DNA from 2 places in the Streptomyces sp. NPDC091292 genome. Region 2 is predicted to be linked to the other one. Evidence: predicted binding sites of a transcription regulator. Region 2 holds the regulator's gene; the other holds the start of a gene.

Region 1 (10,706 bases), on a different contig from region 2:
GTGGTTCGCGGCGGCGCGCGACGCGTACGAGAGGATCTGGGCGGGCACCGCGGCGGACGCCGACTGGGAGGCGGCTCTCCCCTTCTTCTACGGGCGTTGGGACGCGGCGGCCAAGGCCCACGCAGAGTCCGAGGTGGCGCAGACCAACGAGGAGGCAGCGCGGATGTACGCGTCCCCCGGCGCCTTCGGGTCCGTCGCCGAGAACCGCACGGCGCTGGCCGCCCTGGACGCGCCGGTCCTCATCCTCGCGGGCGAGTGGGACACCGGTCCGCTCCCCCGGACCGCCGCCACGGTCGCGTCGCTGCTCCCGAGGGCCGAGACGGTCGTCCAGCCGGCCGCAGGACACCATCCCTGGCTCGACGACCCCGGCCAATTCACCCGGATCGTCGCGGAGTTCCTGGCGCGGGCGGCATAGACCCCGTAAAGATCCGCGCCCACGAACGACCGAAGGCGGCACCCCCTGGGAGAGGGGTGCCGCCTTTGGGCGTAGCTAGGGCGCTAGGACGGTGATCGACCTGGAGGGTCGGTCAGAAGTCCATGTCTCCGCCCGGCATGCCGCCCGGCGCCGCGGCGCCGGCCTTCTCCGGCTTGTCGGCGATGACGGCCTCGGTGGTGAGGAAGAGCGCCGCGATGGAGGCGGCGTTCTGCAGCGCGGAGCGCGTGACCTTCGCCGGGTCGATGATGCCTTCGGCGATCATGTCGACGTACTCACCCGTGGCGGCGTTCAGACCGTGGCCGACGGCCAGGTTGCGCACCTTCTCCACGACGACGCCGCCCTCAAGGCCGCCGTTGACGGCGATCTGCTTGAGCGGGGCCTCCAGGGCGAGCTTGACGGCGTTGGCACCGGTGGCCTCGTCGCCTTCCAGCTCCAGCTTCTCGAAGACCGCGGACGCCTGGAGCAGGGCCACGCCACCACCGGCGACGATGCCTTCCTCGACGGCGGCCTTGGCGTTGCGCACCGCGTCCTCGATGCGGTGCTTGCGCTCCTTCAGCTCCACCTCGGTGGCGGCGCCGGCCTTGATGACGGCCACGCCGCCGGCCAGCTTCGCCAGACGCTCCTGGAGCTTCTCGCGGTCGTAGTCCGAGTCGCTGTTCTCGATCTCGGCGCGGATCTGGTTGACCCGCCCGGCGACCTGGTCGGCGGAGCCGGCGCCGTCGACGATGGTGGTCTCGTCCTTGGTGATGACGACCTTGCGGGCGCGGCCGAGCAGGTCGAGCCCGGCGTTCTCCAGCTTGAGGCCGACCTCCTCGGAGATGACCTCGCCACCCGTGAGGATCGCGATGTCGCCGAGCATGGCCTTGCGGCGGTCACCGAAGCCCGGGGCCTTGACGGCGACGGACTTGAAGGTGCCCTTGATCTTGTTGACGACCAGGGTCGACAGGGCCTCGCCCTCGACGTCCTCGGCGATGATCAGCAGCGGCTTGCCCGACTGCATGACCTTCTCCAGGAGCGGGATGAGGTCCTTGACACTGCCGATCTTGGAGTTGGCGATCAGGATGTAGGGGTCGTCGAGCGACGCCTCCATCCGCTCCATGTCGGTGGCGAAGTAGGCCGAGATGTAGCCCTTGTCGAAGCGCATCCCCTCGGTCAGCTCCAGCTCCAGACCGAAGGTCTGGGCCTCCTCGACGGTGATGACGCCTTCCTTGCCGACCTTGTCCATCGCCTCGGCGATCAGCTCGCCGATCTGGGTGTCGGCGGCGGAGATGGAGGCCGTCGAAGCGATCTGCTCCTTGGTCTCCACGTCCTTGGCCTGCTCAAGCAGGGCGGCGGAGACAGCCTCGACGGCCTTCTCGATACCGCGCTTGAGGGCCATCGGGTTGGCACCGGCCGCTACGTTCCGCAGACCTTCGCGGACGAGCGCCTGGGCCAGGACGGTCGCGGTCGTCGTGCCGTCACCGGCTACGTCGTCCGTCTTCTTGGCGACCTCCTTGACCAGCTCGGCGCCGATCTTCTCGTAAGGGTCCTCAAGCTCGATCTCCTTGGCGATGGAGACACCATCGTTGGTGATCGTGGGGGCGCCCCACTTCTTCTCAAGGACGACGTTGCGGCCCTTGGGGCCAAGGGTGACCTTGACGGCGTCGGCGAGCTGGTTCATACCGCGCTCCAGACCGCGCCGTGCCTCCTCGTCGAACGCGATGATCTTGGCCATGTGAAGTGGTCCTCCCGGACAGGGGTGGATTGCTCCGGATCGTGTCGGCGCCCGCGACGGACGGTCCCGGCCCTTGTGGTTCCTTGCCCCACCCGGCCCGTGGACCTCGCCGGCCCGATCCAAGTTCTGTCACTCTCACCTGGAGAGTGCTAACGCCAATGATTAGCACTCGCCCCACCCGAGTGCAAGCGGCTTGGGGAGACCACGGGCGCACGGCGGGGGCATACGCGAAGGGTCCGCGCCCCATGCCTGGGACGCGGACCCTTCGGTTGAGTGTGTCGCGTGAGTGCGTCGGTGGTCGATCGCGCCGAGATCAGACGGCGAGCTTGACCATGTCCGCCTGCGGCCCCTTCTGACCCTGCGAGATCTCGAACTCGACCCGCTGGCCCTCTTCCAGGGTGCGATAGCCGTCCATCTGAATCGCGCTGTAGTGGACGAAAACATCCGCACCACCGTCGACCGCGATGAAGCCGTAGCCCTTCTCCGCGTTGAACCACTTGACGGTGCCCTGAGCCATGCCTAACTCCCCTATTACTGGCCCTTGCACGGGACCACACTTCGCGGACCCGGGTCAGACCTCACCCCCCAACGGCTGGGGGTGTGCGCCGGAACGCGTCGACCGCCGCTGAATGTATCTGCCCAACTGCCGTCTGCAACAGGTCAATCGGACGAGAAATCTGGGCACGCGTGATCGGAAATTTCCGGCTGATTGAATAGAATTCAGGGCAAGTCGGGCCCGGCAAAAGCCATCTAAGGCGCAAAGGGGCGGGGCGCTTTGGCTACTTCTTGTCGCCGTTCGACCGAGAACTCATATGCGTGCGGCATCGACGCGCGACGCCTTTCCCCAACTCTATCGCGTTCAATCCCACAGAATTGCCCCCTCCGCTTCTCTCGCGGAGGGGGCAACAGGGGTAACGCTGCGTCAGCCGCCGTGTCAGCCGCCCGCGACCGCCGGGATGATGGAGACACCGGCACCGTCCGGCGTGGCCGTCTGGAGGCCCTGCTCGAAGCGGACGTCGTCGTCGTTCACGTACACGTTCACGAAGCGGCGCAGCTTGCCCTGGTCGTCCAGGACGCGGGCGGAGATCCCGGCGTGGTTCTTCTCCAGGTCGGCGATGACCTCGGCGAGGGTCGTGCCCTCGGCGGCGACCTCGGCCCGGCCGCCGGTGTAGGTACGCAAAATGGTGGGGATGCGGACGTTGACGCTCATGTTCCGGCCTTTCCGGTCGATCCGTCGTGTATTCGTCGGGGGATTCAGCGGGGGATTCAGCGGGCCAGGCCCGCGTCGCGGAACGCGTCCAGGCTCGGGCGGATGGTCGCTGTCGGGCCGGTCGTCGGCGCCACCGCGTCCAGGGTCTTCAGGCCGTCGCCGGTGTTCAGCACGACCGTCGTCAGCGCGGGGTCGAGCAGGCCCGCGTCGATGAGCTTGCGCGTGACACCGACGGTCACGCCCCCGGCCGTCTCGGCGAAGATGCCCTCGGTCCGCGCGAGCAGCTTGATCGCGTCGACCACCTGCTCGTCGTCCACGTCGTCCACGGCGCCGCCGGTACGGCGCGCGATGTCGAGGACGTAGGGGCCGTCGGCCGGGTTGCCGATGGCGAGGGACTTGGCGATGGTGTTCGGCTTCTGCGGCTTCACCACGTCGTGCCCGGCCTTGAAGGCGGCGGACACCGGCGAGCAGCCCTCGGCCTGGGCGCCGAAGATCTTGTACGGCTTGTCGGCGACGAGCCCCAGCTTGATCAGCTCCTGGAGCCCCTTGTCGATCTTCGTGAGCTGGGAGCCCGAGGCGATCGGGATGACGAGCTGGTCCGGGATCTCCCAGCCGAGCTGCTCACAGATCTCGTACGCCAGGGTCTTGGAGCCCTCGCCGTAGTACGGGCGCAGATTGACGTTGACGAAGCCCCAGCCCTCGCCCAGCGGGTCGCCGATCAGCTCGGAGCAGAAACGGTTCACGTCGTCGTACGTGCCCTCGATGCCGACCAGCTCGCCGCCGTAGACCGCGGCCATGACGACCTTGCCCTGCTCCAGGTCGTGCGGGATGAACACGCAGGAGCGGAAGCCCGCGCGGGCGGCGGCGGCGCCGACCGCGCCGGCCAGGTTGCCCGTGGAGGAACACGAGAGGGTCGTGAAACCGAAGGCGCGGGCGGCCTCGATGGCCTGCGCGACGACACGGTCCTTGAAGGAGTGCGTGGGGTTGCCCGAGTCGTCCTTGATGAACAGCTTGCCGGGCTGGACCCCCAGTTCCCGGGCCAGGTTGTCGGCCTTGACCAGCTTCGTCCAGCCCGGGTTCAGATTCGGCTTGGACGCGACATCGGCGGGGACGGGCAGCAGCGGCGCGTACCGCCAGATGTTGTCGGGGCCCGACTCGATCTTCTTACGGAGCGCTTCCGGGTCACCGAGCGGCAGGTCGTACGCCACTTCGAGCGGGCCGAAACACAGCTCGCAGGCGAAGATCGGGCCGAGCGGGAACCTCTCGCCGCACTCGCGACACGAGAGGGCCGATGCGGGGCCCAGGTCTACGGTGTCGGTGGCGGGAGCGACAGTCTGTACAGCCATGGAGGCGAGGCCCTTTCTCCTCATCTTCCTCATGGCGCGTTTCGCCATGAGACGGATTTGGCACCTTCCCTAGCCGGGAGCCTCGCGGACATGATCGGAATTCACCTTGATCACGGACGAGACCGGCTGGAGGGTTGCCGGGGCTTCAACGGGCCGTATCCCTCTGCCCCTCTGGATGAGCGGTATGAAGTTGTGGTCGCGGCGACCCCCGACATGCGATGGTCACCGGCGTTGTTCAAGACTGTAACCGAAGGCCAGGACAGTTGAGATAGTCGTCCGAACCCCGAGACGAACGTAACAATCCGCCGCCCCGGTGGCGGTACCGGCCCCCCTTGTCGACCGCGAAGGAGCCGCTGACCGTGCTGGAAGATGTCGAGCGCTGGCTGACCGAGCGCTCCTGGTCCGTGTCCGACCGTCCCCTGCGCCACCTCCTGGCCGCCAAACGGGCCACCGGGACATCGGTGAGCGTCGTGCTGCCCGCCCTGGACGAGGAGGAGACGGTCGGCGAGATCGTCACCGTGATCCGGCGGGAGCTGATGACGCGGTCGGTGCCGCTCGTGGACGAGCTGGTGGTGATCGACTCCGGCTCCACGGACCGGACCGCCGAGGTGGCCTCCGCGGCCGGCGCACGCGTGGTGCACCGGGACGAGATCCTGCCGCGGCTGCCCGCTGTGCCCGGCAAGGGCGAGGTGCTGTGGCGGTCGCTCCTGGTCACCGGCGGCGACATCGTGTGCTTCGTCGACGCGGATCTGCGCGAGTTCTCGGCGGACTTCGTCTCCGGGATCGTGGGGCCGCTGCTGACCGAGCCGGAGGTCCAGTTCGTCAAGGCGATGTACGACCGGCCGCTCGGCTCGGCCGAGGGGCAGGGCGGCCGGGTCACCGAGCTGATGGCGCGCCCGCTGCTGAATCTGCACTGGCCGCTGCTCGCGGGGTTCGTGCAGCCGCTCGGCGGCGAGTACGCGGTCCGCAGGACGCTCCTGGAACGGCTCCCGTTCCCCGTCGGGTACGGCGTGGAGCTGGGCCTCCTGGTCGACTCCCTGCACACGGTCGGCCTCGACGCCCTCGCGCAGGTCGACGTCGGCGTACGCAAGCACCGCCACCAGGACGGCCAGGCGCTCGGCCGCATGGCCGCCGCGATCTACCGCACCGCCCAGCTCCGGCTGGCCCGAGGCCACCTGGTCCGCCCCGAACTCACCCAGTTCGAACGCGGCGAGCGGGGTTTCGAGCCCCGCACCTACCGGGTGGACACGGAGGAGCGCCCGCCGATGGAGGACATCGCGGAGTACGCGACGCGACGCGTGGCGTAGTGACCGGGCCTCGCCCCTGCGGGGCATCGGCACCCCTGCGTCCCTGCGGGACGAAGCCCGACGGAGGCCCACGCGTTGTCCCTGCGGGACACAGCCCGGCGGAAAGCTGTCCCCGCGGGACCCAGGCAATGCGCCAAGCCCCGGTCGTATACAGGCCGGGCGTGTTTGAGGGGTCGTGGGGTGGGCCAGGTATGCGGATATGGGTTTTGCGCAAGGGCACGTCCTCGTGGCGTCGAACCGCGGTCCGGTCTCGTACGACGTCCGTGAGGACGGTTCCCTGGGCGTACGGCGAGGTGGTGGCGGGCTCGTCTCGGGGCTGTCGGCGATCGGTCCTGACGCCGGCGCCGTGTGGGTGTGCGCGGCCCTCGGCGAGGGCGACCGTGAGGCGGTCCGGCGGACGGGCGGGGCGCTCGACCCCGCCGACACGGGCGGCCAGCGCGTCCGGATGCTCGGCATCCCGCCCGACGTGTACTCCGCCGCGTACAACGGCATCGCGAACTCCGTGCTGTGGTTCGTCCACCACATGCTCTACGACATCCCGGTCGAGCCGGCCTTCGGCACCGAGTTCCGTCAGCAGTGGGCCGCGTACGAGACGTACAACCGTGCCTTCGCCGACGCGCTCGCCGACGAGGCGGCCGAGGGCGCGGCCGTCCTGGTGCAGGACTACCACCTCGCGCTCGTCCCCGGCATGCTCCGCGAGCTGCGCCCCGATCTGCGGATCGGGCACTTCTCGCACACCCCGTGGGCGCCCGTCGAGTACTTCCGGCTGCTCCCGGACGACATCGCCGGGCAGTTGCTGCGCGGCATCCTCGGCGCCGACCGCGCCGCGTTCCTGACCCACCGCTGGGCCGGCGCGTTCACGGCCTGCTGCAAGGACGCCGTCGGCGGTACGGGCACGACCCGCGTCGGCGTCCACGGCCTCGGCGCGGACGCCGACTTCCTGCGCGAGCGCGCCCACCGCCCGGACGTCGAGGACCGTATCGCCGCCCTCCGCGACCAGCTCGGCACCGCCCCCGACGGCACCCCCCGAAAGACCGTCGTCCGCGTCGACCGGACGGAGCTGTCGAAGAACATCGTCCGCGGCCTGCTCGCCTACCGGGAACTGCTCGCGTCCCGCCCCGAGTGGCGCGAGCGCGTCGTGCACATCGCCTTCGCCTACCCCTCGCGCCAGGACCTCGCCGTCTACCGGGACTACATGACCGAGGTCGGCCGGGTCGCCGAGGAGATCAACGCCGAGTACGGGACGGACGGCTGGACCCCGGTCATGCTCCGCCTGGACGACGACTTCGCCCGCTCCCTGGCCGCGTACCGCATCGCGGACGTCGCCCTGGTCAACCCGGTGCGCGACGGCATGAACCTGGTCGCCAAGGAGGTACCGGTCGTCTCGGACGCGGGCTGCGCCCTTGTCCTGTCCCGTGAGGCGGGCGCGTACGAGGAGATGGGCGACGACGCGATCGTAGTGAACCCGTACGACGTGTCCGGCACCGCGGACGCCCTGCACACGGCGCTCTCGATGGGCGACGGCGAGCGGGCCGAGCGGACGAAACGGCTCGCCGCGGCGGCCACCGCCCTGCCTCCGACGCAGTGGTTCCTCGACCAGTTGCGCGCGCTGGAGAAGTAGCCGGCGCGGCACCGGACCTCAGCGGCTGATCTTCTCCGCCAGGGTCGCCAGGAACTCCACCAGGCCCGCCGGTCCTTCCACCACCAGGTCGGCGCGGGCCGCGACCTCCGTGGTCTCCGCGTTGCCGCTGCACACCAGCAGGCCCGGCAGCCCGTCGGACCGCAGTTTCTCGACCGCCGCGAAGGCGGGCAGGTCCCCGAGGTCGTCCCCGGCGTACAGCACGCAGGCGGCGTCCACCGCGCGGACGTACTCGGCGAGTGCGACGCCCTTGTCCATGCCGGGGGGCCGCAGCTCCAGGACGAGCCGGCCCGGCTCCACGATCAGACCGTGCCGGGCGGCGAACCGGCCCAGCGGCTCCCGCAGCGCGTCGAACGCGGCCTGCGGGTCGTCCGCGCGCCGGGTGTGCACCGCGACGGCGCGGCCCTTCTCCTCGATCCACGTGCCGCGCCAGGCGCCGGCGGTCTCCAGGAACCCGGGGAGTTCGGCGCGCGCGGTGGCGACTCCGGGGTGCGGGTCGGGGGCGGTGACCGTGTCGGTGGCGGCGTCCCAGCGCTCGGCGCCGTAGTGCCCGAGCACCACGAGGTGTTCGAGGCCCGGTACGCCGGCGAAGCCGCCGTTGCGGACGGCGACGTCCGCGGGCCGGCCCGTGATCACGGCGACCGAGCGCACGCGCGGGGCGAGCGCGGCGAGCGCGGGGACGGCGCCGGGGTGGGCGCGCGCCTGTTCGGGGTCGGCCACGATCGGCGCGAGCGTGCCGTCGAAGTCGAGTCCGACGACGGCCCGGCCGGGGTGGGCGAGGAGCGCGGCGAGACCGTCGCGTCCGGCGGGGGTCACCGGCTCGGGGAGGGGGGATGGGGAGGATTCCGTAGGGCTGCCCATGGGGCGACCTTATCCAGCGGGGGCGGGCACGGCCATGGCGCGTCCGGCGCCCCAGCACGCGTGGACGCGGGCTACCGCTCCGCCCGCCGCGCCTCCCGCACCCGCCGCAGCCGGTTGACCGTCACCGGCGCGTGCTCCAGGGCGCGGCGGTCGTCCAGGAGGGCGTTCAGGATCTGGTAGTAGCGCACCGGGGCGAGCCCCAGCTCTTCCCGTATCGCCCGCTCCTTGGCGCCGGGGCCCGGCCAGCCGCGGGCCTCCAGGGCGAGGACGGCCCGCTGCTGCGTGCTGAGACCCGGGGTCCCGGAAACGTCCGCATCGTCCATGTCGTCCATGCCCGGCACCGTACCGCCGGGCACCGACAACACCGCCGCCGTCCCCTGCGGGAGCTACTCCGCGGTCTCCGCCGTCGCCGCCGCGCGCTGGAGGCTGCCGAGGACCGACTCCGGGTTGCCGCCAGGTTCGACGGCCTTGCCGATCTGGCGCTTGATGTCCGCGCTGACCTTCGCCCACGACGTCTTGGCGACCGGGTAGAGCTGCGAGTTGGGCAGTTCGTCCAGGAACTCGACCAGGTCCTTCTGGCTCTTGTCCTCGGCCATCGCCTCCGACGCGGAGGTGGTGACCGGCAGCAGGTCGTACTTGTGGGAGAAGGCGAGCACGTTCTTCTCCTGGTACACGAAGTCCAGGAAGGTGCCGATCTCCTTGCGGTGGCCGTTCTCCTTGAACGCCATCATCCAGTCGGCGACGCCCATCGTGGCCTTGGCCTTGCCGTTGATCCCGGGCATCGGGACCATCCCGAAGTCGACGTTCTTCTTGGCGGCCATCTGCATCAGCGTCGGATGCCCGTTGAGCATGCCGACGTCGCCGCGCGTGAACGCCGCGAACGCCTCGGCGCGGTCCAGCTTCGACGGGTCGGTGGGACCGGTCAGGCCCTTGCCGACCAACTCGTCCTTGAGCCAGGTGAAGGTGGTGACGTTCGGCTGGGAGTCGATGCTGTACGTACCGACGTTGTCGGTGTAGCCGTCACCGCCGCTGAGCAGCCACATCAGCGTCTCCGCCTGCGCCTCCTCGGGGCCGAGCGGCAGCGCGTACGGGTACTTCACGCCCTGTTCCTTGAGGAGTTCGGCGTCGGCCTGGAGCTGGCTCCAGCTCTCCGGGGCCTTGGTGATGCCGGCGTCCGCGAAGAGCTTCTTGTTGTAGAAGAGCAGCCGGGTCGAGGACGCGAACGGCATGCCGTACTGCACCCGGGCCACCTCGCCCGCCTGGCTCAGCGAGGGCAGGAAGTCGGCCTGAACGGGGATGGAGAGGAGTTCGTCGGCGGTGTAGAGCTTGTCCGTCGCGGCGTAGTCGGCGTAGGCGCCGATCTGGGCGAGGTCGGGCGCTTCGCCCTTGTCGACCATGTCCTTGACCTGGGCGTCCACGTCGTTCCACGACACGACGTCGACGTCGACCTTGATGCCGGGGTGCTCGGACTCGAACTCCTTGACGAGGTCGGCCCAGTACGCCTTGGAGCTGTTCTCGGGTGAGTCGCCGTAGTCGGCGGCCACCAGGGTGAGTGTGGTGTCGCCCGACCCTCCGCCGGCGCCGCAGCCGGCGAGCACCGCCGCCATGCAGAGTGCGGCTGCTGCCGCGGTCAGACTTGTCATGCGCCGCTGCACGCCTGATTCCCACCCTCGATTGTTTCCAGTCGGTCCCCCGTGACGACCCGAAGTATTAAGCCGCGAGTATGTTCCGAGCCGTCACCCAAGGTCTACACCAGCCGCGTATCACTTCGGCAACAGAGGTTCACTTGAGGTCCATACCACTACTGGACTAGACCTCTCCCTGGTAGACGCGCGAGACTGTCCCCTGTGACCGCAACGATCCGCCAGGAACATGTCATCGCCCTCGATGTGGGCGGCACCGGAATGAAGGCTGCCCTGGTGGCCCGCGACGGAACGCTTCTGCACGAGGCCCGCAGGGCGACCGGGCGCACGCGTGGCGCCGACGCCGTCGTGGAGGGCATCCTCGACTTCGCCGCGGAGCTGCGCGCGTACGGCGCCGAGCGCTTCGGGCGCCCCGCGTCGGCGGCCGGGGTCGCCGTCCCCGGTGTCGTGGACGCCGAACACGGCACAGCGGTGTACTCGGCGAACCTCGGCTGGCGTGACGTACCGATGCGGGACCTGCTCAGCGCCCGGCTCGACGGTGTGCCCGTCG
Region 2 (10,706 bases):
TGCCGGTGGCGAAGCCGTCGGCGCCGCCCTGGCCGAGCCGGTCGGCCTCGTCGGTGAGCCAGACCGCGCACCAGTCGGCGAGCCGGGGCACCAGGAGCTGTCCGGCGAGCGCGGCGACATGCTCCTCGTCCAACTGTCCGGCGAGCAGGTCGGACGCCTCGGCGAGGAAGGTGAGGGCGCCCCGGTTGACCCAGTCCTGGTCCTCGGGGTCCTGGCGGGGCCCGAGGACGTCGCCGTGGTCGCCGTCGGCCGTGAGTCCCCCGAGGGCCGGGTGCGGTTGCTCGCGGGAGTCCACCGGCAGCCGCGCCCACACCGTCTTCGTCCCCGGGCGGTACGTGATGCCCCAGGCCGCGGCCAGCCCCGAGACGAGCTGGAGTCCGTGGCCGAACTCGGGGGTCTCCTGGCCCACGGGCGCCAGACCGCCGCGTATCGGCCGCGCGGGATGGTGGTCGGAGATCTCCACGACCAGTGCCGTGCCGTCGTCCGCCGTGTCCTCCAGGCGGCACAGCAGCCCCACGTCCGTGCCGGCGTGCACCACCGCGTTGGTGACCAGCTCACTGACGAGCAGCACCGCGTCGTCCACCAGCCGGTCCAGGACGACCGGGCCCGTCCAGTGCGTCAGCGTCGTACGGACGAATCGCCTGGCAGCGGCCGGGGACTGCGGGTTTCCGGGCAGGGACGTCCTGGCTTCGCGCGGCGTCGGCCGCCGCCGACGGCTCGGCGGGATCACCGCCCGGACCGCGCTCTCGCGTCGCATCGCAACAGAGTGACAGACCGGCGGGGCGCGCATGCGGCGAGTGACGGAACTGGGGGTGAGGTGGGGGCGGCGGTGGTAATGCGTGGGCGGGGGACAATGGGGCCATGCCCTCCGTGCTTCCTGAGGGGGAGGCCGTGCCGGACGACGGTGGCCTTCCGGCCTCCGCTCTCGCCGGCGCCTCCGCCCGGCCCCTCGGCTTCTATCTGCATGTGCCGTACTGCGCGACCCGCTGCGGATACTGCGACTTCAACACCTACACCGCCACCGAACTCCGCTCCACCGGCGGTGTACTCGCCTCGCGCGACAACTACGCCGACACCCTCGTCGACGAGATCCGTCTCGCCCGCAAGGTCCTGGGCGACGATCCCCGGCCGGTCCGGACCGTGTTCGTGGGCGGGGGTACGCCGACGCTGCTCGCCGCCGGTGACCTGGTCCGGATGCTCGCCGCCGTCCGGGACGAGTTCGGTCTCGCCGACGGTGCCGAGATCACCACGGAGGCGAATCCGGAGTCCGTCGATCCGGCCTATCTCGCGGCGCTGCGCGAAGGCGGGTTCAACCGGATCTCGTTCGGCATGCAGAGCGCGCGGCAGCACGTGCTCAAGATCCTCGACCGCACCCACACGCCGGGGCGCCCCGAAGCGTGCGTCGCCGAGGCCCGCGCCGCCGGGTTCGAGCACGTCAATCTCGACCTGATCTACGGCACGCCGGGCGAGTCCGACGACGACTGGCGGGCCTCGCTCGACGCCGCGATCGGTGCGGGGCCCGACCATGTGTCCGCGTACGCGCTCATCGTCGAGGAGGGCACGCAGCTCGCCCGCCGCATTCGGCGCGGCGAGGTCCCGATGACGGACGACGACGTCCACGCCGATCGGTACCTCATCGCGGACGAGGTGCTGGGGATGGCCGGATTCGAGTCGTACGAGGTGTCGAACTGGGCCACGAGCGAGGCGGGTCGGTGTCTGCACAACGAGTTGTACTGGCGTGGCGCGGACTGGTGGGGCGCGGGGCCCGGTGCGCACAGTCATGTCGGTGGGGTGCGGTGGTGGAACGTGAAGCATCCCGGCGCCTATGCGGGTGCCCTGGCGGCGGGTCGCTCGCCCGGTGCGGGCCGTGAGGTCCTGTCGGACGAGGACCGGCGGGTGGAGCGGGTCCTGCTTGAACTCCGTCTGAGCGACGGCTGCCCTCTGACGCTCCTGAGGCCGACCGGCCTCGCGGCGTCCCGCCAGGCCCTCAAGGACGGCCTTCTGCAACCGGGCCCGTACGAGGAGGGTTGGGCGGTCCTTACCCTGCGGGGGCGGCTTTTGGCTGATGCGGTGGTGCGGGATCTGGTCGACTGAGGGTGCGGGTTGGGTGTGGCGGGGTGCGCAGTTCCCCGCGCCCCTGAAGAGGGGGTGGGTGGGGCCGGTGGTCGGGTGCGGGTTGGGTGTGGTTTGTTGCGCAGTTCCCCGCGCCCCTGAGGGGGTGGTGGGGCTGGTTGTTGGGGTGCGGGTCGTGTGTGGCTGGGTGCGCAGTTCCCCGCGCCCCTGGAGAGGGGGGGCTGGGGCCGGTGGTCACCCGTGGGTCGTGTGTGGCTTGTCGCGCAGTTCCCCGCGCCCCTGAGGGGGGTGGTGGGGCCGGTTGTTGGGGTGCGGGTTGGGTGTGGCGGGGTGCGCAGTTCCCCGCGCCCCTTGGAAAGCGGGCGCGGCCGGCAGTCGACAACGGGCGTCAGCCGTCTCTTTCAGGGGCGCGGGGAACTGCGCAAAACGGCCGACGGCCCGCAGTCGATAGTCGGCCTTCGCCACCCCCCTCAGGGGCGCGGGGAACTGCGCAACAGGACGCATCCGACCTGCACCCGAATGTCCGGTCCACCCGCGGAGCGTCACTCCGTCACGTGGTCGATCAACCGTTCCACCGACCCCAGAAGTTCCGGTTCCAGATCCCTGTAGCTCTGTACGGAAGCCAGAATCCGCTGCCACGCCATCCCCGTCTGGTCAGGCCAGCGCAGCGCCCTGCAGACGCCCGTCTTCCAGTCCTGGCCCCGGGGGATCCGGGGCCACTCCGGGATGCCGATGGTGGTCGGCTTCACTGCTTCCCAGATGTCGATGTACGGGTGGCCCACCACCAGGGCGTACTCGCTGGTGATCTCCGCCGCGATGCGGGACTCCTTGCTGCCGGGTACGAGGTGGTCGACCAGGACGCCGAGCCGGGCGTCGGGGCCCGGTGCGAACTCCGCGACGATCGCCGGGAGATCGTCCACGCCCTCCAGGTACTCGACCACCACGCCCTCGATCCGGAGGTCGTCGCCCCACACCTTCTCGACGAGTTCCGCGTCGTGCCGGCCTTCGACGTAGATCCGACCGGCGCGGGCCACCCGCGCCCGAGCGCCCGGCACCGCCACCGAACCGGACGCGGTACGGGCCGGTCGCGAGGGGGCGCCCGTGGCGGCCCGGACCAGGGTCACCACCTTGCCCTCCAGCAGGAATCCGCGCGGCTCCAGCGGGAACACCCGGTGCTTGCCGAACCGGTCCTCCAGCGTGACCGTCCCCGCCTCGCACCGGATCACCGCACCGCAGAACCCCGTACCCGGCTCCTCGACCACGAGCCCCGGCTCGGCCGGTACCTCGGGTACGGGCTGCTTCTTCTTCCACGGCGGAGTCAGGTCCGGCGAGTACTGGCGCATTCGACCGACGATAGGAAGAAGGGGCCGGGCGTGGCTCACGACACGCCGAATCTCCTGGTCAGGCGGTCACGCTGGGACCGGACGAACTCCGCATTCACGACAGAACCGTGCCCGGGGACGTACCGCGCGTCCTCGCCGCCCAGCTCCAGGAGGCGGTCCAGGGCGGCCGGCCACCGTGACGGGACCGCGTCCGGGCCGGCCTGCGGTTCGCCCGACTCCTCGACCAGGTCGCCGCAGAACACGACCCGGGGAGAGCCGGGCACGACGACCGCCAGATCGTGGCCCGAGTGCGCGGCGCCCAGGTTCACCAGGAGCACCCGCACCCCGCCGCCCAGGTCGAGCGTCCACTCGCCGGGTACGGGAACCTCGTACCGGGGGCGGACCAGCAGCTCGACGGCCTCCGCGGCGGCCCTCGGGTCGGCTCCGTGCCGTACCGCGTCCGTACGCAGCTCGTCCGCGCCCCGCGTGAGGATCTCGCCCGCGCCCAGCGCCCCGTACACCTCCACGCCCGCGAACGCCGATGTGCCCAGGACATGGTCGAAGTGCGGATGCGTCAGCGCGACATGCGTGACCCGGCGGCCCGCGCCGAGGAGCCGCATGGTGTCCCGGCGCAGGTCCGCCCCCTCGCGTACCGTCCCGCCGCTGTCGACCAGCAGCGCGCTGTCGGCCCCGGCGACCAGACCCGCCGTGCAGTCCCAGGCGGGAAGGCGGCGCCGGCCGACCCCGGAGGCCAGCCGTTCCCACCCCGGCTCTTCCCAAGCGATCCCCGGAGGGATACCCGTACCGATGCCCATACCGCGACGCTACGACATAGGTCGCGCCCGGCCTTGCTACCGGCGTACCCACCGGCCGTACACTGGCTCCGGGAATGCTGGCACTCGCCTGCTCTGAGTGCCAGAGGGGCAGGGAACACACATTGCTGGAGGTGCGCGCGATGCTCAGTGAACGCAGGCTCGAAGTGCTGCGCGCCATCGTCCAGGACTATGTCGGCACCGAGGAGCCCGTCGGCTCCAAGGCGCTGACCGAGCGGCACAGCCTCGGCGTCTCACCGGCGACCGTGCGCAACGACATGGCGGCCCTGGAGGACGAGGGGTACATCGCCCAGCCGCACACCAGCGCCGGACGGATCCCCACCGACAAGGGGTACCGGCTTTTTGTCGACAAGCTCGCGGGCGTGAAGCCGATGACGGCGCCCGAGCGCCGGGCGATCCAGAACTTCCTCGACGGCGCCGTCGACCTGGACGACGTGGTGGGCCGGACCGTGCGGCTGCTCGCGCAGCTCACCCGGCAGGTCGCCGTCGTGCAGTACCCCTCGCTGACCCGCTCGACGGTGCGCCATGTCGAGCTGCTTTCGCTGGCGCCGGCCCGCGTGATGCTCGTCCTGATCACGGACACCGGCCGGGTCGAGCAGCGGATGGTCGACTGCCCGGCGCCCTTCGGTGAGGCGTCGGTGGCCGATCTGCGGGCCCGGCTCAACAGCAGGGTCGCGGGCCGCCGCTTCACGGATGTGCCGCAGTTGGTGCAGGATCTGCCGGACGCCTTCGAGGCGGAGGACCGCGGCATCGTCTCGACCGTGCTCTCCACCCTGCTGGAGACGCTGGTCGAGGAGACGGAGGAGCGGTTGATGATCGGCGGCACCGCCAATCTCACCCGCTTCGGGCACGACTTCCCTCTGGTGATCCGGCCCGTCCTGGAGGCCCTTGAGGAGCAGGTCGTGCTTCTCAAGCTCCTGGGCGAGGCCAAGGATTCGGGCATGACCGTACGGATCGGTCATGAGAACGCGCATGAGGGACTCAACTCCACGTCCGTCGTGTCGGTGGGCTACGGTTCGGGCGGCGAGGCAGTGGCCAAGCTCGGCGTGGTCGGCCCGACCCGCATGGACTACCCGGGAACGATGGGAGCAGTACGCGCAGTGGCACGTTACGTCGGACAGATCCTGGCGGAGTCGTAAGTGGCCACGGACTATTACGCCGTACTCGGCGTGCGCCGCGACGCTTCCCAGGACGAGATCAAGAAGGCGTTCCGGAGGCTCGCGCGCGAGCTGCATCCGGACGTGAACCCCGACCCGAAGACCCAGGAGCGGTTCAAGGAGATCAACGCCGCCTACGAGGTGTTGTCGGACCCGCAGAAGAAGCAGGTCTACGACCTCGGCGGTGACCCGCTCTCGCAGGCGGGCGGCGGCGCGGGCGGTTTCGGAGCCGGTGGCTTCGGCAACTTCTCGGACATCATGGACGCCTTCTTCGGCACGGCGTCCCAGCGCGGCCCCCGCTCGCGCACCCGGCGCGGCCAGGACGCGATGATCCGGCTGGAGATCGAGCTGGACGAGGCGGCCTTCGGGACCACCAAGGACATCCAGGTCGACACGGCCGTCGTCTGCACCACCTGCAACGGCGAGGGCGCGGCCCCCGGCACCAGCGCCCAGACCTGCGACATGTGCCGCGGCCGTGGCGAGGTCTCGCAGGTGACCCGGTCCTTCCTCGGCCAGGTCATGACCTCGCGGCCGTGCCCCCAGTGCCAGGGCTTCGGCACCGTGGTGCCCACGCCGTGCCCGGAGTGCGCGGGAGACGGCCGGGTCCGCTCGCGCCGCACCCTGACCGTGAAGATCCCGGCGGGTGTCGACAACGGCACCCGGATCCAGCTCGCGGGCGAGGGCGAGGTCGGCCCCGGCGGCGGCCCGGCCGGTGATCTGTACGTCGAGATCCATGAGTTGCCGCACTCCGTGTTCCAGCGGCGCGGCGACGATCTGCACTGCACGGTGACCCTCCCGATGACGGCGGCGGCCCTGGGCACCAAGGTGCCCCTGGAGACGCTGGACGGCCTCGAAGAGGTCGACATCAGACCGGGCACCCAGTCCGGGCAGTCCATCCCCAAGCACGGGCGCGGAGTGACCCATCTGCGCGGCGGCGGGCGCGGTGACCTCATCGTGCATGTCGAGGTGCAGACCCCGTCGAAGCTCGATCCGGAACAGGAGCGGCTCCTTCGGGAGCTGGCCGTACTGCGGGGTGAGGAGCGCCCCACCGGCCAGTTTCAGCCAGGACAACAGGGGCTCTTCTCCCGCCTGAAGGATGCTTTCAACGGCCGCTGAATTACGGCTGACTTTCGGTCGAAACCGGTGCCGACGGGTGCCGACTTACCGTCGGTAAAGCCTTACGGTCAGCGGAATATGCCAGGCGTAAGGCTGGATTCGGACTTGTGCGGAGGACGTGACAACATGCCGTCATGTCCTCCGCACTGACCGATCTCTTCCCACGCCCGATCGTGCAGGCGCCCATGGCGGGCGGCGTTTCCCGGCCCCAGCTCGCGGCGGCCGTCTCCGACGCGGGCGGGCTCGGATTCCTCGCCGCCGGATACAAGACCGCCGACGGGATGTACGAGGAGATCAAGCAGGTGCGGGGCCTCACATCCCGCCCTTTCGGTGTCAACCTTTTCCTGCCGCAGCCCGACCACGCCGACCCGGCGGCCATCGCCGTCTACCGTCACCAGCTCGCCGGCGAGTCCACCTGGTACGAGACCCGGCTCGGTGACACGGACGCCGGGCTGGACGACGGATACGTGGCCAAGCTGGCGATCCTCGTGGACGACCCGGTCCCGGTCGTCTCCTTCCACTTCGGCTGCCCGACCCGCGAGGTCGTGGAGTCCCTCAAGAAGGTCGGCACCCTCACCCTCGTCACGGCCACCACGCCCGAGGAGGCGCAGACCGTGCAGTGGGCCGGAGCGGACGGCGTCATCGCGCAGGGCATCGAGGCGGGCGGCCACCAGGGCACCCACCGCGACAACATCGAGAACGACGGCGCCGGGCTCGGACTGCTGACCCTCGTGGCGCAGATCCGCGAGACCGCGCAGCTCCCGATCATCGCGGCCGGCGGGCTGATGCGCGGCGCCCAGATCGCCTCCGTCCTCGCGGCGGGCGCCGACGCGGCCCAGCTCGGCACCGCCTTCCTGATCACCCCCGAGTCGGGCGCCCACGTCCTGCACAAACAGGCGCTCACCGACCCGCTGTTCAACCGCACCCGGCTCACCCGCGCCTTCTCGGGCCGCCCCGCACGCGGCCTCGTCAACCGCTTCATGCGCGAACACGGCCCGTACGCGCCCGCCGCCTACCCGCAGATCCACCACCTCACCGCCGGACTGCGCAAGGCCGCGGCCAAGGCGGGCGACCCGCAGGGCATGGCGCTCTGGGCGGGCCAGGGCCACCGGCTCGCCCGCGAACTGCCCGCCGGACAGCTTGTCGAGGTACTGACCGCCGAGCTGGAGGCCGCGGGCGACGCGCTGGTGCTGCGGAGGGCGTCATGACCGCGCCCGTCTTCGTCGTCGCGCACTTCGACGCGGGACCCGCCGGGCGCTATGTCCTCGACGGCGCCGAAGGGCGGCACGCCGTGTCCGTGAAGCGGCTGCGGCCCGGCGAGGACGTCGTCCTGACCGACGGGCGCGGGCGCTGGGCGGACTGCGTCGTCCTCGCCGCCGAGGGCAAGGACCGGCTCGTGGTCCAGATGGACTCGTTCACCGACGAACCCGAGGAGACCCCCCGGATCACCGTCGTCCAGGCGCTGCCCAAGGGGGACCGCGGCGAACTCGCCGTCGAGACCATGACCGAGACCGGCGTCGACGCGATCGTGCCGTGGGCCGCGGCCCGCTGTGTCACGCAGTGGCGGGGCGATCGGGGTGTCAAGGCGCTCGGCAAGTGGCGCGCCACCGCACGCGAGTCCGGGAAGCAGGCCCGCCGCGTCCGGTTCCCCGAGATCGCCGAGCCGATGACCACCAAGCAGGTCGCCGCCCTGCTCGCCCGCGCCGAACTGGCGGCCGTCCTGCACGAGGACCGGGACTACCCGAGCGAACCCCTGGCGAGCGCGGAACTCCCGGCAAGCGGCGAGATCGTGCTCGTCGTCGGCCCCGAGGGCGGCATCGCGCCCGAGGAGTTGGAGCTGTTCACCGGCGTCGGGGCAAAAGCGTACAGACTGGGGCGTACCGTACTGCGTACGTCGACCGCCGGGACCGCGGCCGGGGCGCTGCTGCTCGGCCGCACCGGCCGCTGGTCCTGAACGCCGGTCCCGAAGCACCGGTCCCGAACCACCGGCCCAGAACCGCCATCCAAGGAGGCCCCGTTGGAACTCGCCCAGGTGAGGCTGCTCGTCTCCGACTTCCCCGCCTGCTACCGCTTCTACGCCGACGTGCTCGGCCTCAAGCCGCAGTCGGGCGCCGTTGACGGGCCGTACGAGAAGTTCAGCCCGCACACCGGGTCGGCGGGGATCGCGCTCCAGGACCGGGCCATGATGGCCGAACTGCTCGGCGAACTCGCCGGGACCGCCGTCGGACACCGCTCCCTCGTCGTGCTGCGCGTGGAGGACCTGGACGCCTACTGCGCGGACGTCACCGCGCGCGGCGGCGCCCTCCTCCAGGGCCCGTCCGCCATGACCGACCGGATGCGCGTCGCCCATCTGAAGGATCCCGAGGGCAATCTGGTCGAGTTGCAGGAGTGGCTGCTGCTGCGCGGCTGACCGCACCCGCGTCCCGTACTTGACCGTACCCGCGTCCGGTATGCGAGCGCCGTGGGCGGGACCCGGCCATTCACCGGAACCACTGTTCACAGGCGGTGGGGCTGCTTAGGGTGATCACGTGACTCAGTCTGCGTACTTCCGGTTTCCCCATGTTCACGGTGAGTTGGTCGCCTTCACGGCCGAGGACGACGTCTGGATCGCCCCCCTCGACGGCGGACGCGCATGGCGGGTCAGCGCCGACAACATCCCCGTGAACCACCCCCGGATCTCCCCGGACGGCACCACCGTCGCCTGGTCGTCCACCCGCGACGGCGCGCCCGAGGTGCACCTCGCCCCCGTCGACGGCGGCCCGTCCCGGCGGCTCACCCACTGGGGCAGCGACCGCACATCGGTGCGCGGCTGGACGCCCGACGGCCGCGTCCTCGCCGTCAGCACCGTCGGCCAGGCATCGCTGCGCCGCTCCTGGGCCCGCGCCGTCCCCCTCGACGGCGGCCCCGCCGAGACCCTCCCGTACGGACCGGTCGGCGGCGTCGCGTACGGGCCCGGCGGTCAAGTGGTGCTGCTGTCCGCGCCGATGGGGCGCGAGGCCGCCTGGTGGAAGCGGTACCGGGGCGGTACGGCGGGCAAGCTGTGGATCGACCGGGACGGCTCCGGCGAGTTCGTCCGGCTGCACGAAGGGCTCGACGGGAACATCGAGTACCCGATGTGGGTCGGCGAACGCGTCGCGTTCCTCTCCGACCACGAAGGCGTCGGCGCCCTGTACTCGTCGCTCGCCGACGGCTCCGACCTGCGCCGGCACACCGCGACGGACGGTTTCTACGCGCGCCACGCGGCCACCGACGGCACCCGCGTCGTGTACGCGTCCGCCGGTGAACTGTGGATCGTGGACACCCTCGACGGCCCCGAAACGCTCGACGGCACCCCCGGCACCGGCGCCCGGCGCCTCGACATCCGCCTCGGCGGACAGCGCGCCGACCTCCAGCCGCACCCCGTCAACGCCGCCCGCTGGTTCGGCGCCGGGGCCCCCGACCACACCGGACGCGGCAGCGCCCTCGCCGTACGCGGCGCCGTCCACTGGATCACCCACCGCGAGGGCCCCGCCCGCGCCCTCGCCGCCGAACCCGGCGTCCGCGCCCGGCTGCCCCGCACCTTCCGCGCCGACGGCGAGGAACACGTCGTCTGGGTCACCGACGCCGAGGGCGACGACGCCCTCGAATTCGCCCCCGCCACCGGCGCCGCGCCCGGTGCGACCCCGCGCCGCCTCGGGGCCGGACAGCTCGGCCGCGTCCTCTCGCTCGCCATGGCGCCCGACGGCAGCCGCGCCGCCGTCGCCTCGCACGACGGCCGGGTCCTGTTCGTGGAGCGCGCCACCGGCGAGGTCCGCGAGGTCGACCGAGGGGAGCACGGCGACGCCACCGGGCTCGTCTTCTCGCCCGACTCGGCCTGGCTCGCCTGGTCGCACGCCGGACCCAGCCCGCTGCGGCAGCTCAAACTCGCGAACACCGCCGACCTGTCCGTCACCGAGGCGACCCCGCTGCGCTTCCGCGACTACGCGCCCGCCTTCACCACCGACGGCAAACACCTCGCGTTCCTGTCCGCGCGCGCCTTCGACCCGGTCTACGACGAGCACGTCTTCGATCTCGCCTTCGTCGGCGGCTCCCGCCCGCATCTGATCACGCTCGCCGCGACGACCCCGTCGCCGTTCGGACCGCAGCGCCACGGCCGCCCCTTCGAGGCCCCCGACAAGGACGAGACCCCCGACAGCGAGGGCGCCCCGGTCACCCGTATCGACCTG

The links. Region 2 encodes HrcA, which represses chaperone genes, less so after heat shock. Its sites were predicted from a motif close to TTNGCACTCNGNNNNNCNGAGTGCNAA; they were not measured.
Region 1: a site for HrcA is predicted at 2,313-2,339, ahead of groL (chaperonin GroEL). Genes of this name have one in related genera too.

What each region holds. Positions count from the first base shown of each region.
Region 1 covers NZ_JBIVUQ010000007.1:353,408-364,113, forward strand. The annotation lists gene ACIQNU_RS21945 (alpha/beta fold hydrolase) at 1-415, shown strand, start outside; gene groL (chaperonin GroEL) at 528-2,150, opposite strand; gene ACIQNU_RS21955 (cold-shock protein) at 2,464-2,667, opposite strand; gene ACIQNU_RS21960 (MoaD/ThiS family protein) at 3,085-3,360, opposite strand; gene thrC (threonine synthase) at 3,417-4,706, opposite strand; SAM riboswitch class I at 4,724-4,888, opposite strand; gene ACIQNU_RS21970 (glucosyl-3-phosphoglycerate synthase) at 5,066-6,013, shown strand; gene ACIQNU_RS21975 (trehalose-6-phosphate synthase) at 6,213-7,634, shown strand; gene otsB (trehalose-phosphatase) at 7,653-8,513, opposite strand; gene ACIQNU_RS21985 (DUF3263 domain-containing protein) at 8,585-8,836, opposite strand; gene ACIQNU_RS21990 (extracellular solute-binding protein) at 8,900-10,156, opposite strand; gene ACIQNU_RS21995 (ROK family protein) at 10,361-10,706, shown strand, end outside.
Region 2 covers NZ_JBIVUQ010000001.1:580,269-590,974, forward strand. The annotation lists gene ACIQNU_RS02630 (SpoIIE family protein phosphatase) at 1-757, opposite strand, end outside; gene hemW (radical SAM family heme chaperone HemW) at 862-2,094, shown strand; gene ACIQNU_RS02640 (DUF3097 domain-containing protein) at 2,616-3,416, opposite strand; gene ACIQNU_RS02645 (MBL fold metallo-hydrolase) at 3,452-4,210, opposite strand; gene hrcA (heat-inducible transcriptional repressor HrcA) at 4,351-5,367, shown strand; gene dnaJ (molecular chaperone DnaJ) at 5,368-6,501, shown strand; gene ACIQNU_RS02660 (nitronate monooxygenase) at 6,636-7,709, shown strand; gene ACIQNU_RS02665 (16S rRNA (uracil(1498)-N(3))-methyltransferase) at 7,706-8,455, shown strand; gene ACIQNU_RS02670 (VOC family protein) at 8,519-8,911, shown strand; gene ACIQNU_RS02675 (S41 family peptidase) at 9,030-10,706, shown strand, end outside.